2 regions of the Saccharopolyspora sp. SCSIO 74807 genome follow, and region 1 is predicted to be linked to the other one. Evidence: riboswitches for the same ligand, from Rfam matches in the RefSeq annotation. Region 1 holds a riboswitch; the other holds the start of a gene.
The links. Region 1 has a riboswitch for S-adenosylmethionine ahead of thrC (threonine synthase). Riboswitches for the same ligand answer to the same signal wherever they lie in the genome.
Positions count from the first base shown of each region.

Region 2: it holds a riboswitch for S-adenosylmethionine, as region 1 does, so the genes downstream of both, V1457_RS11395 (hypothetical protein) here and thrC (threonine synthase) in region 1, are expected to answer to the same signal.

Region 1 is NZ_CP146100.1:3,078,100-3,083,292, forward strand. Features, by position in the region: gene V1457_RS14200 (DNA internalization-related competence protein ComEC/Rec2) at 1-958, shown strand, start outside; gene thrC (threonine synthase) at 1,027-2,298, opposite strand; SAM riboswitch class I at 2,311-2,438, opposite strand; gene holA (DNA polymerase III subunit delta) at 2,545-3,528, shown strand; gene rpsT (30S ribosomal protein S20) at 3,602-3,862, opposite strand; gene V1457_RS14220 (cold-shock protein) at 4,306-4,509, shown strand; gene V1457_RS14225 (VOC family protein) at 4,604-4,984, shown strand; gene lepA (translation elongation factor 4) at 5,086-5,193, shown strand, end outside.
Region 2 is NZ_CP146100.1:2,476,905-2,482,097, reverse strand. Features, by position in the region: gene V1457_RS11410 (ABC-F family ATP-binding cassette domain-containing protein) at 1-3, opposite strand, end outside; gene V1457_RS11405 (4-(cytidine 5'-diphospho)-2-C-methyl-D-erythritol kinase) at 38-994, opposite strand; gene V1457_RS11400 (ATP-binding cassette domain-containing protein) at 1,205-2,206, opposite strand; gene V1457_RS11395 (hypothetical protein) at 2,327-2,596, opposite strand; SAM riboswitch class I at 2,601-2,688, opposite strand; gene rsmA (16S rRNA (adenine(1518)-N(6)/adenine(1519)-N(6))-dimethyltransferase RsmA) at 2,891-3,766, opposite strand; gene V1457_RS11385 (resuscitation-promoting factor) at 3,948-5,193, opposite strand, start outside.

The DNA of each region.
Region 1 (5,193 bases):
GTTCGACTGGCCTTCCGGCGCTGGAGGCGGCCTGCTGCTGGCCGTGCTGGCGTTGATGTTGCTGGTGGTTCTGCGCGGCCGGATTTCGCGGATGGTGCTCGCAGCCGTGGTCCTGCTGTTCGTCGTCGTGGTGATCCCGGTACGGCATCGGGTCGCTCCGTGGCCGGTTCCCGGCTGGACCGTGGTCGCCTGCGATGTCGGGCAAGGCGACGGCCTGGTGCTGGCCACCGGGCGTCCGCACGAGGCCGTGGTGATCGACACCGGGCCGGACCCCGTGCTGATGAGCGATTGCCTGCAACGCCTGGAGATCCGCCGCATACCACTGTTGTTGCTGACGCATCTGCACGCGGACCACGTCAGCGGAGCGCCCGCGGTGCTGTCCGGCCGAGCGGTCGGCGCACTCGCCGTCGGATCGCTGCGAGAACCCGCTTGGGCTTTCCGGGAGGTGACCGCGGCGGCCCGCGCCAACCGCGTACCGGTGATGCGGCTGAGCGCCGGTCAACGAGTGCGGTGGCCGGGCCTGGTGCTCGACGTGCTCGGACCTCGCGGCGAGCTGGCGCGAACCCGCTCGAGCGAGGACGCCAACGACGCTTCGCTCGTGGTCAAGGCGACCACGCCGCACGGGCGGATCCTGCTCACCGGCGACGTGGAACTACCCGGCCAGGGGGAACTGCTGGATTCGAGGGCGAACCTGCGTGCCGAAGTGCTCAAGGTCCCGCACCACGGCTCGCGCTACACCACGCCTCGTTTCCTCGCGGCCGTAAGACCGCGGCTGGCTGTGGTCAGCGTCGGCGCGGGCAACAGCTACGGACATCCGAGCCCGCTGGTGCTCGGCGAACTGACCCGAATGGGCACCCGAGTGTTGCGCACCGACCAGTCCGGCGACGTCGCGATCGTGCAGGACGAGCAGGGCAGGCGAGCGGTCGAGCGCGGCGATCCGGTCCGCCCGGAGAACTGAGCCGAGCATCTGGACCACCGCGGCTTGCGCTCCGCGAGCCGCGCACGCGCGCGGCCCGCGGCGGACGGTCACAGACCCAGCGCCTGGTTCACCGAGTCGGTGTTCGGGGCGACGGTCGCCTTCGGGCCGACCTGGTCCTGCACGGCGTCGAGCGTCTTGAGGCCGTCGCCGGTGATCAGCAGCACCGTCTCCTCGTCCGGATCGATCTTGCCCGCCTCGATGAGCTTCTTCGCGGTCGCGACGGTGACCCCGCCCGCGGTCTCGGCGAAGATGCCCTCGGTCCGGGCCAGCAGCCGGATGCCGTCGACGACCTCCTGGTCGGTGACGTCCTCGATGGCTCCGCCGGTGCGGCGCACCGTGTCGAGCACGTACGGCCCGTCGGCCGGGGCGCCGATCGCCAGCGAGCGGGCGATGGTGTCCGGGCGCACCGGCTGCACCACGTCCTGCTGGCTCTTGAACGCGGTGGAAACCGGGGAGCACCCGGCGGCCTGCGCGCCGAAGATCTTGTACGGGCTCTCCTCGACAAGGCCGGTGTGCTGCAGCTCGCGGAAGCCCTTGTCCACCTTGGTCAGCTGCGAGCCGGAGGCGATGGGCACCACGATCTGCTCCGGCAGCCGCCAGCCGAGCTGCTCGGCGACCTCGAAGCCCAGCGTCTTGGAACCCTCGGAGTAGTACGGGCGGACGTTGACGTTGACGAACGCCCAGTCCTCGTGCTCCCCGGCCAGCTCGGTGGCCAGCCGGTTCACATCGTCGTAGTTCCCGTCGACCGCGAGCAGCGAGCCGTCGTAGACCGCGCTCATCAGGATCTTCGCGCGCTCCAGCGTGGACGGGACCAACACCACCGAGTCCCAGCCCGCGCGGGCCGCCGCGGAGGCGACCGCGTTCGCGAGGTTGCCGGTGGAGGGGCAGGCCAGCACCCGGAAGCCGAACTCGCGGGCGGCGGCCAACGCGACCGCGACCACGCGGTCCTTGAAAGAATGGGTGGGGTTGCCGGTGTCGTCCTTGACCCAGATCCGCTTGACGCCGAGCGCCTTGGCGAGGTTGTCGGCACGCACCAGCCTGGTACAGCCGGGTTCGGTGTTCGGGTGCTCCTCGACGTTGCTCGGCACCGGCAGCAGGTGCTTGTAGCGCCAGATGGAGCGGGGGCCTGCCTCGATGTCCTCGCGGCGCACGCGGCCGAAGTCGTAGGCGACCTCCAGCGGCGAGAAGTCCTCCAGCGACACGAATTCCGGGGCCAGCGGCTGGCGATGTCCCTCTTCCTTGGACACCAATTCGACGGCCGGACCGAGGTCGTAGGCCGTCTTGGCGGTGGAGTTCGTGTGTTGGGCGGCAGCGGTCATCGCGAGGTCCTTTCCTCATCTATCCCGCGGGCGGGTCGGAATTGGCACCGAATTCTTCGACTGCCTCGCGCGAGCCGCGAATGGTCGAGATGGTTGCCGGGGCTTCTACGGGCCGTTCCCTCTGCCCCTCTGGATGAGCTATTCGGTTGTACCGGCAACGTTACGGGACGGCGCCGCACCATGGCCAGGGGCGCCCGCGCAGCGGGAACGCCCGGCAGTGCCGGACGGTCATGCGACGATGCCCCTATGAGTTCTCCGTCGGTGGTCCGCGACCCGCTGCACTTGATCCTCGGTGACGAAGAACTGCTGGTGGAGCGGGCTTTGCACGAGACGGTGGGCGCGGCGCGGGCGGCCGACCCGGAAACCGAGCTGCGCCGGATCAAGGTGAGTGAACTCACCCCCCCAGAACTGGATGAACTGCTCAGCCCATCGCTTTTCGCGGAGAGCCGGGTAGTGGCCTTGGAGGCGGCGCAGGACGCCGGCAAGGAGATCGCCGAAGCGGTTCTTTCGCACGCTCGGCAACCCGCCGAAGGGGTCGTGCTCGTCGTCGTGCACAACGGGGGCGGGCGCGGCAAGAACGCCAAGGAACTGCCCGGCGCGCTGCGCAAGCTCGACGCCCGGGTGACCGAATGCCAGAAGATCACCAAACCCGCGCAGCGGGAGGCGTTCGTGAAGGACGAGGTGCGCCGCGCCGGCGGCCGCATCGACGCCGCCGGAGTCAGCGCGCTGATCGAGACCGTCGGCTTCGACCTCCGCGAGCTGTCGTCCTCGGCTTCCCAGTTGGTGGCCGACACCGGCGGCAAGGTCGACGAGAACGCCGTGCGCCGCTACCACCGCGGCCGCGCCGAGGTCACCGGGTTCGTCGTGGCGGAGAAGTCGGTCACCGGCGACCGTGCGGGTGCGTTGGAGGCGCTGCGCTGGGCGCTGCAACTCGGTGTGGCGCACGTGCTGATCGCGGACGCGCTGGCCGATTCGGTGCGCACCATCGGACGCGTCGCCGCTTACGGTCGCGGGGATCCGTTCCGGCTGGCCGGTGAGCTCGGTATGCCCGCATGGAAGGTGAAGAAAGCGCAGGCGCAGTCGCGGGGCTGGAGCAGTACGACGGTGGCCGATGCGTTGCAAGTCGTCGCCGCGCTCAACGGCGAGGTCAAGGGGATGGCTGCGGACGCCGACTACGCGTTGGAGCGCGCAGTGCGCAGGCTCGTCGACCTGCATTCCACCCGGGCTTGAGACACGAAAAACGGGGTCCGCTCCCGTTGGGAACGGACCCCGTTCTCGGATCGGCCTGCGCGAGCTGGGCCGCTCAGAGCACGTTGGCGCGCTTGGCCATCGCGGACTTCTTGTTGGCCGCCTGGTTGGCGTGGATGACCCCCTTGCTGGCGGCCTTGTCCAGGGTGCGCGCGGCGACGCGCTGCAACTCGACGGCCTTGTCCTTGTCGCCGGCGGCAGCGGCCTCGCGGAACTTGCGGATGGCGGTCTTGACCTCGGACTTGACCGACTTGTTCCGCAGCCGGTTCTGCTCGTTGGTCCTGATCCGCTTCATCGCGGACTTGATGTTGGCCACTGCTGGCGCCTCTTTCCTCGCTCGGACTCGTCGTGCCGCACTTGTACGGCGCTGCTTCCTCCGGTGCTCGAGCACCCGACGAACGCAGCCTTCCTCCCTGGCGGAACGCCGCACGGCACGGCTGTCCATGCTAGCAACGCCGTGTCGCACGCCCGGCTGCGGCTAGGTCTTCGGCGCATCGAGTCCGCCCGTGGCTCCCCGGGGCGGTCGGCCCTGCTGGCGGCCGGTGAAATGAGACCCACACCACCGGCGGGTCGCGGGAATGATCGGGGCGGCGGTGTGGTTGTATGAGTCGGCCGATTTTTGTGTTCGTGTTCGACACGCTCGCGAAAGTTGCGGGCGCGACTCTAGTCCCTGCGCAAGCTGGAGAGTTCGCCGTCTGGACTAGGCCCCGGTGGTCGCAGAGTGCGGCGCCGGTACTCATCCGCTGTGAGGAGACAGAGATGGCACAGGGCACCGTGAAGTGGTTCAACTCGGAGAAGGGCTACGGCTTCATCTCCCCCGACGGTGGCGGCCCGGACGTGTTCGTGCACTACTCCGCGATCGACGGCACCGGTTTCCGGACCCTCGAGGAGAACCAGACCGTGACCTTCGAGATCACCCAGGGTCAGAAGGGTCCGCAGGCCAGCGGCGTGCGCGCCGTCTGAGACCGCTGATCAACGCATCGAGCCCCGCACCGTCCGGTGCGGGGCTCGATGTCGTTCAGGGCCCGGACGGCCGCTACGGGGTACAACGGTGCGCATGGAGATCCTGAACAGCCGCATGATCCTGCGCCCGCTGGACCCGGAGCGTTCGCTGCGCTTCTACCGGGACGTGCTCGGGTTGGCGATCTCCCGGGAGTTCCCCGGTGGCACCGTCTTCTTCCTCGGCCAAGGTTTCATGGAACTGTCCGGCCAGGGCGAGCGCGGTCCGAGCCCGGACCAAGTCCTGTGGTTGCAGGTGCGGGACGTGCGCGCCGAGTACGAGCGGCTCACGCGCTTCGAGGTGCCGGTGGTGTCCGAACCCGCCCGGCAGCCCTGGGGCTTGGTGGAAGCGTGGATCACCGACCCCGACGGGATGCGGATCGCGCTGATCGAAGTTCCCGAGGACCACCCGATCCGCGCCGACCAGCGGGACACCTGAACCCCCGGGCATCCTCCGCGGAGTTGGGCATCGGCCACCGGTCGTGGCGTGGGACGATGTGCGGTGAAACCGCGCGCCCCCGAGATCCCGAGGAACACCGAGTGAGCAGCTTCGCCGATACCACCTTCACGGACCCGGAGCGCATCCGGAATTTCTGCATCATCGCGCACATCGACCACGGCAAGTCGACGCTGGCGGACCGGATGCTG
Region 2 (5,193 bases), 600 kb from region 1:
CATCGGGGTTGCGGTACTCCAGGAAAACGAGGGGTGATCAGGCGTGCACCTGCGGCGGCGTGGGCCGGTCGGCCCGGTCGTCGCCGATGATCCGGGCTCCCGGCACCGGCCCCTGCGCGACCCGGACGGTGCGGCACACGCCCGCGCCGGACAGTTCCGCGGCGACCCGGACCGCGGAGTCGTTGTCGGTGCACAGGAACGCGCAGGTCGGTCCGGAGCCGGACACGATCCCGGCCAGCGCGCCCGCCTCCACGCCGGCGCGCAGCGTGCGGCGCAGGTTCGGGCGCAGCGAGACCGCCGCGGACTGCAGGTCGTTGCCCAGCAGCAGGGCCAGCTGGTTCGGATCGCCGGAGGCCAGCGCCTCCAGCAGCGGCTCGACCTCGCCGACCCGGTTCGGCCCGGTGTCGGCGCGCAACCGGTCCAGCTCGCCGTACACACCGGGGGTTTCCAGGCCGCGGCGGTCCAGCGCGATCACCCAGTGGAAGGTGTGCCTGGCGAGAACCGGCACGAGCCGCTCGCCGCGGCCGGTGCCCAGCGCGGTGCCGCCCTGCAACGCGAACGGCACATCGCTGCCGATCTTGGCGGCGATGTCGCTGAGCTCGTCGCGCCCGATCTCCAGGCGCCACAGCGTGTTCAGCGCCAGCAGCGCGGCCGCGGCGTCGGCGCTGCCGCCCGCCATTCCGCCGGCCACCGGGATGCCCTTGCGGATCGAGACCTGCACGCCCGGCTCTTCCGGGTCGCGGCCGGAGTGCTCGGCCAGCAGCCGCACCGCCGTCCACGCCAGGTTGCTCTGCCCGGTCGGCACCGAGTCGGCGCCGTCGCCGCGGACGTCGATGCCCGGCTCGTCGGCGCTGTGCACGGTGACCTCGTCGGTCAGCGACAAGGCCTGGAAGACGGTGACCAGCTCGTGGTAACCGTCCGGGCGAGCGTCGCCGACCGCCAGGTGCAGGTTCACCTTGGCCGGAACACGCACGGTGATGGGGGTGGGTACCACGGAGAGCACTCCTAGAGCGTACGTGTCCGCGCGATCCGGGTGCCGCCCCAGCACCGACTTCGCAGCACGCGGCCGCCGGTCGAGCCCGGTGCACGGGCTCGGCCGGCGGCCGGTCGGTTCTTGTGCCGCTGCTGCGCGCTTCGGAGGATTCCGAGTGCAGCGGCACCGCAAGGGACGCCGTCTGCTATTTCCGCGATCCCAGTTCGGGGATCAGGCGGCCACGCCTTCGACGCTGACCGGAGTGCGGCGCACCTGCGCGTCCCGGTCGACCATCCACTTCAGCGCGGCCTCGGAGCGCTCACCGGTGAGCCCGATGCGGAACTTCGCCACCGGCGTGTCCCCGAGCCGCGTCATGCCGCCGCCCAGCACGGCCAGGTCCACGCCGAACCGCCCGGCCGCTTCCGGCAGCAGCGCGCCGACGGCGGCGAAACCGACCAGCACCACCTCGGCGACCACGTCGTGCCTGCGGCCGGATCCGGCCTCCGGCAGCAAGCTGGTGCCGAGGCGGCTGCCCGGCTCGGAGACCAGGTCGAGCACCTTGCCCTGCTCGACGACCCGGCCGCCGTCGAGGACCACCGCCTCGTCGGCGATGCGCCGCACCACGGCGGTGTCCCCAGTGGTCAACAGCACCGTGGCACCCAGCTCGGAGCGCGCGCGGTCGAGCACCGTCAGCACCGCCTCCGCGGTCGACGAGTCCAACCCGGCGGTCGGCTCGTCGGCCACCAGGACCGAGGGCTTGGCCGCGAGCGCGCGGGCGACCGCGACCCGCCGCCGCTGGCCGTCGGTCAGCTGTTCCGGGTGCAGCGGCGCCTTGTCGGTCATGCCGACCAGGTCGAGCAGTTCGGCGACGCGGGCGCGGCGTTGCGGCCCGGGCATCTCGGCGGCTTCCAGCGGCAGCGCCACGTTGCCCGCGGCGGTGCGCTGGCGCAGCAGCGAGTCGCCGTCCGGGACCACGCCGATGTGTCTGCGGGCGGCGCGCAGCGCGGCGCCGTCCAGCGCGGAGAGGTTCGTCCCGTCGATCTTCACGGCACCGCGGTCCGGCTTGTCCAGCAACCCGACGCAGCGGGCGAGGGCGGACTTGCCCGCATCGCTGGGACCGACCACGCCGCACACCGACCCGGCGGGGACCTCCAGGGACACGTCGTCGAGCGCGACGGCGCCTGCGCGGGATTCGCCGCGGAAGGATTTGCTCAGGTTCTCGACAGTGATCATGTTCGGCTCCACATCAGCTCACTCCGGGAGCGCAGGCTGCTGCGCATCGACCGGCCGGAAGGAAACGCTGGTTCGCTGGCCCGAACCGGCCCGGCGGACCGGATTCGGTGGCTCGGGCAGCTAGCCGCGACAGGCCGTGGTCGTGCGCCGTCCTTGATCGATGATGCGGCGCTGGGTGAGCGCGAGCCCGTGCGGCGCGGAGCGCGCGCGGGCGCGGCCGCCGCGGGCGGTTCGCCGGAGCTTGTCGTGCTGCGCGCCCGTGCTGCCGGGCAGCGCGATCTTGAGCTGGGCGATCTCGAGCTGGGCGCTCCCGAGCTGGGCGGACCCGGACTGAGCGAACGCGGACTGGGCGAACCCGGGCCGGGCGCCGGTCAGCGGAGTTTCAAACACGTCGACTCCATCGGCCCTGGCGTTAGCACCTGCCCACGGGGTGGTTGCTGCGGCGTCGTCGAGCCAGGTCTCTCGGCCGCTCGGGATGGATTTCCCGGATAGTAGAACCCAGTCGTGTCCGCGAACGCAAGGCGACACTGGTCACTATGTGGAATCGTTCGGCAGATCACACCACCTGGCCGAGTCGCTGACCTTGATCAACAGATCCAGCCCGGACACACTGGGTAGTCAGACTGCGCGCTCGCCACTCGCCTGGAGTGATCGGCGGAAGCGCCCTGCCGCGTCGCCGGGAACTCAGCGCACGGATTCGGCGCCCGCTGCGGCCACCCGGGCGAAATCTTCGACCGTGAGCTGCTCGCCGCGAGCCGTCGGATCGACCCCGGCCGCGCGCAACAACTCCTCGGCACGCGCCGCCGAACCGGCCCATCCGGACAGCGCCGCCCGCAACGTCTTGCGCCGCTGCGCGAACGCGGCGTCCAGCACGCGGAACACCTCGGCGCGGTCCGCGCTCGACGGCGGATCGGTGCGGGAGAACGAAACCAGGCCCGAATCCACGTTCGGCACCGGCCAGAACACGGTCCGCGGCACCGGGCCCGCGCGGCGCACCTCGGCGAACCACGCCGCTTTCGCGCTCGGGAGCCCGTAAGTGCGGCCGCCGGGTTTCGCCGCGAGCCGGTCGGCGACCTCGGACTGCACCATCACCAGGCCCTTGCGCAGCGACGGCAGCTCCGCCAGCAGGTGCAGCACCACCGGCACGGCGACGTTGTACGGCAGGTTCGCCACCAGCGCGGTCGGCGGGTCTGCTGCGAAGTCGTCGGCGTGCACCCGCAACGCGTCGGCGCTGAGCACTCGGAGGCGGTCCGCGAGGCCCGGGGCGAACTCGGCCGCCGTGCGCGGCAGCCGCTCCGCGAGCGCGGGATCGACCTCCACCGCGACGACCCCGCGCGCCGCCGACAGCAGCGCCAGCGTGAGCGAGCCCAATCCGGGGCCGATCTCCAGGACCACGTCGTCGGCCGTGAGCCCGGCGGCGCCGACGATGCGGCGCACGGTGTTCGGGTCGTGCACGAAGTTCTGGCCGAGCTTCTTGGTGGGGCGGATCCCCAGGTCCTCCGCCAGCCGGCGAACATCGGCGGGCCCCAGCAACCGCGCCCTGTCCGCGTCACTTTCCACGCACCAGAACCTACCCGCGCCCGCACCCGGCCCTGCGCGCGGCCCGCCGCACTACCCGCCGACTCCGAGCGAACGGACCGTTCTTCCGATCGGGAGTGGTTAGTGCCGGGAGAACGAAGTGAGCGGACCGCTCGGCCGGGCATGCCGGGCGAACGGTCCGCTCACTTGGTGATCGTGCGGGTCAGCTCAGACCGAGCTTGGAGGAGCAGCCCGGCCAAGCGCCGTAGCCGCCGCCGCGCGAGTCGCGAACCTTGGTCGCGACCTGGATCTGCTGCTCCCGGCTGGCCTGGTGCGGATAGGCCGCGAACTGGTCGCCGCCGAAGGCGCTCCAGGTCTGCTTGTCGAACTGCAGGCCGCCGTAGTAGCCGTTGCCGCTGTTGATGGCCCAGTTCCCGCCGGCCTCGCACTGCACCAGCTTGTCCCAGATGGCGCTGTTCGGCGGTTCCTTGCCACCGACGCGCTTGACCGTCGGCGTGGCTTCCTTCGTGATCTTCTCGCCGACCGCCTCGCGCCCGGTCTCCTCACCGTTCTTGGTGGTGATGCGGGTGAAGACGATCTTCTCGCCGGGCGTGCCCTGCTTCTCGACCTTCTCCTCGCCCTGGAACATCGAGTCGTCGACGATCTCCTGCACGGGCGGCTGCACCGGCTGCGTCAGGTTGACCACCTTGCTGCCGGTGCGGTTGATCTGCACCTGCGCGCCGTCGGTGATCTTCTGGTCGCCGCCGGGGGTGATGTGGTCCTCCGGCCCGAGCTGGAGCTTCTGCTCCTTGACCAGGTCGTCGACGGTGACCGCGGTGGTGGTCAGCTGCCGCGGCGCCTCGCCGCCGTCGGTGACGGTGATGTCCTTGGCGGTGTTGACCGTGAGGTCCATGCCCTGCTCGGGCACTTCCATGTTCCGGTCGGCCGAGACGAACGCGCCGTCGGCGGGCACGCCGAGCTGGCGCAGCGCCTGGTCGACGGTCACCGACCGCACCCACTCCTCGCGGGGCTGGCCGTCCACGGTCATCTTCACCAGCCGGCCGCGGTCCAGCGTGATCGTGTCGTTGTGCCCGACCTGGGCCTGCGGGGACGGGCTCAGCGCGTCGTGCGGGCCGACGTTGATGCCCTCTTCCTGCAGGACTTCACCCACGGTGGAGTCGTAGGTGTTGACCTGGCGCTCCTGGCCGTCCACCTCGACGGTCACGGACTTGTCCATGGCCGCGGCGGCACCGCCGGAGCCGGCCAGGGTGACGATCACCGCGGCGACCGCGCCCTTGAGGAAGCGCTGCTTCCAGTCGGTGACGGCTTCGACGAACTCCGGTGCCGGGTTGCCCTCGGCGTCGGTCTCCGGCACGTCGTCCGGCAGCACCAGCGGCGGCAGCACGACGGTTTCGGCGTTGACCAGCCGGATCAGCTCGTCCACGTCGATGTCGGCGGTGGCGAGCATC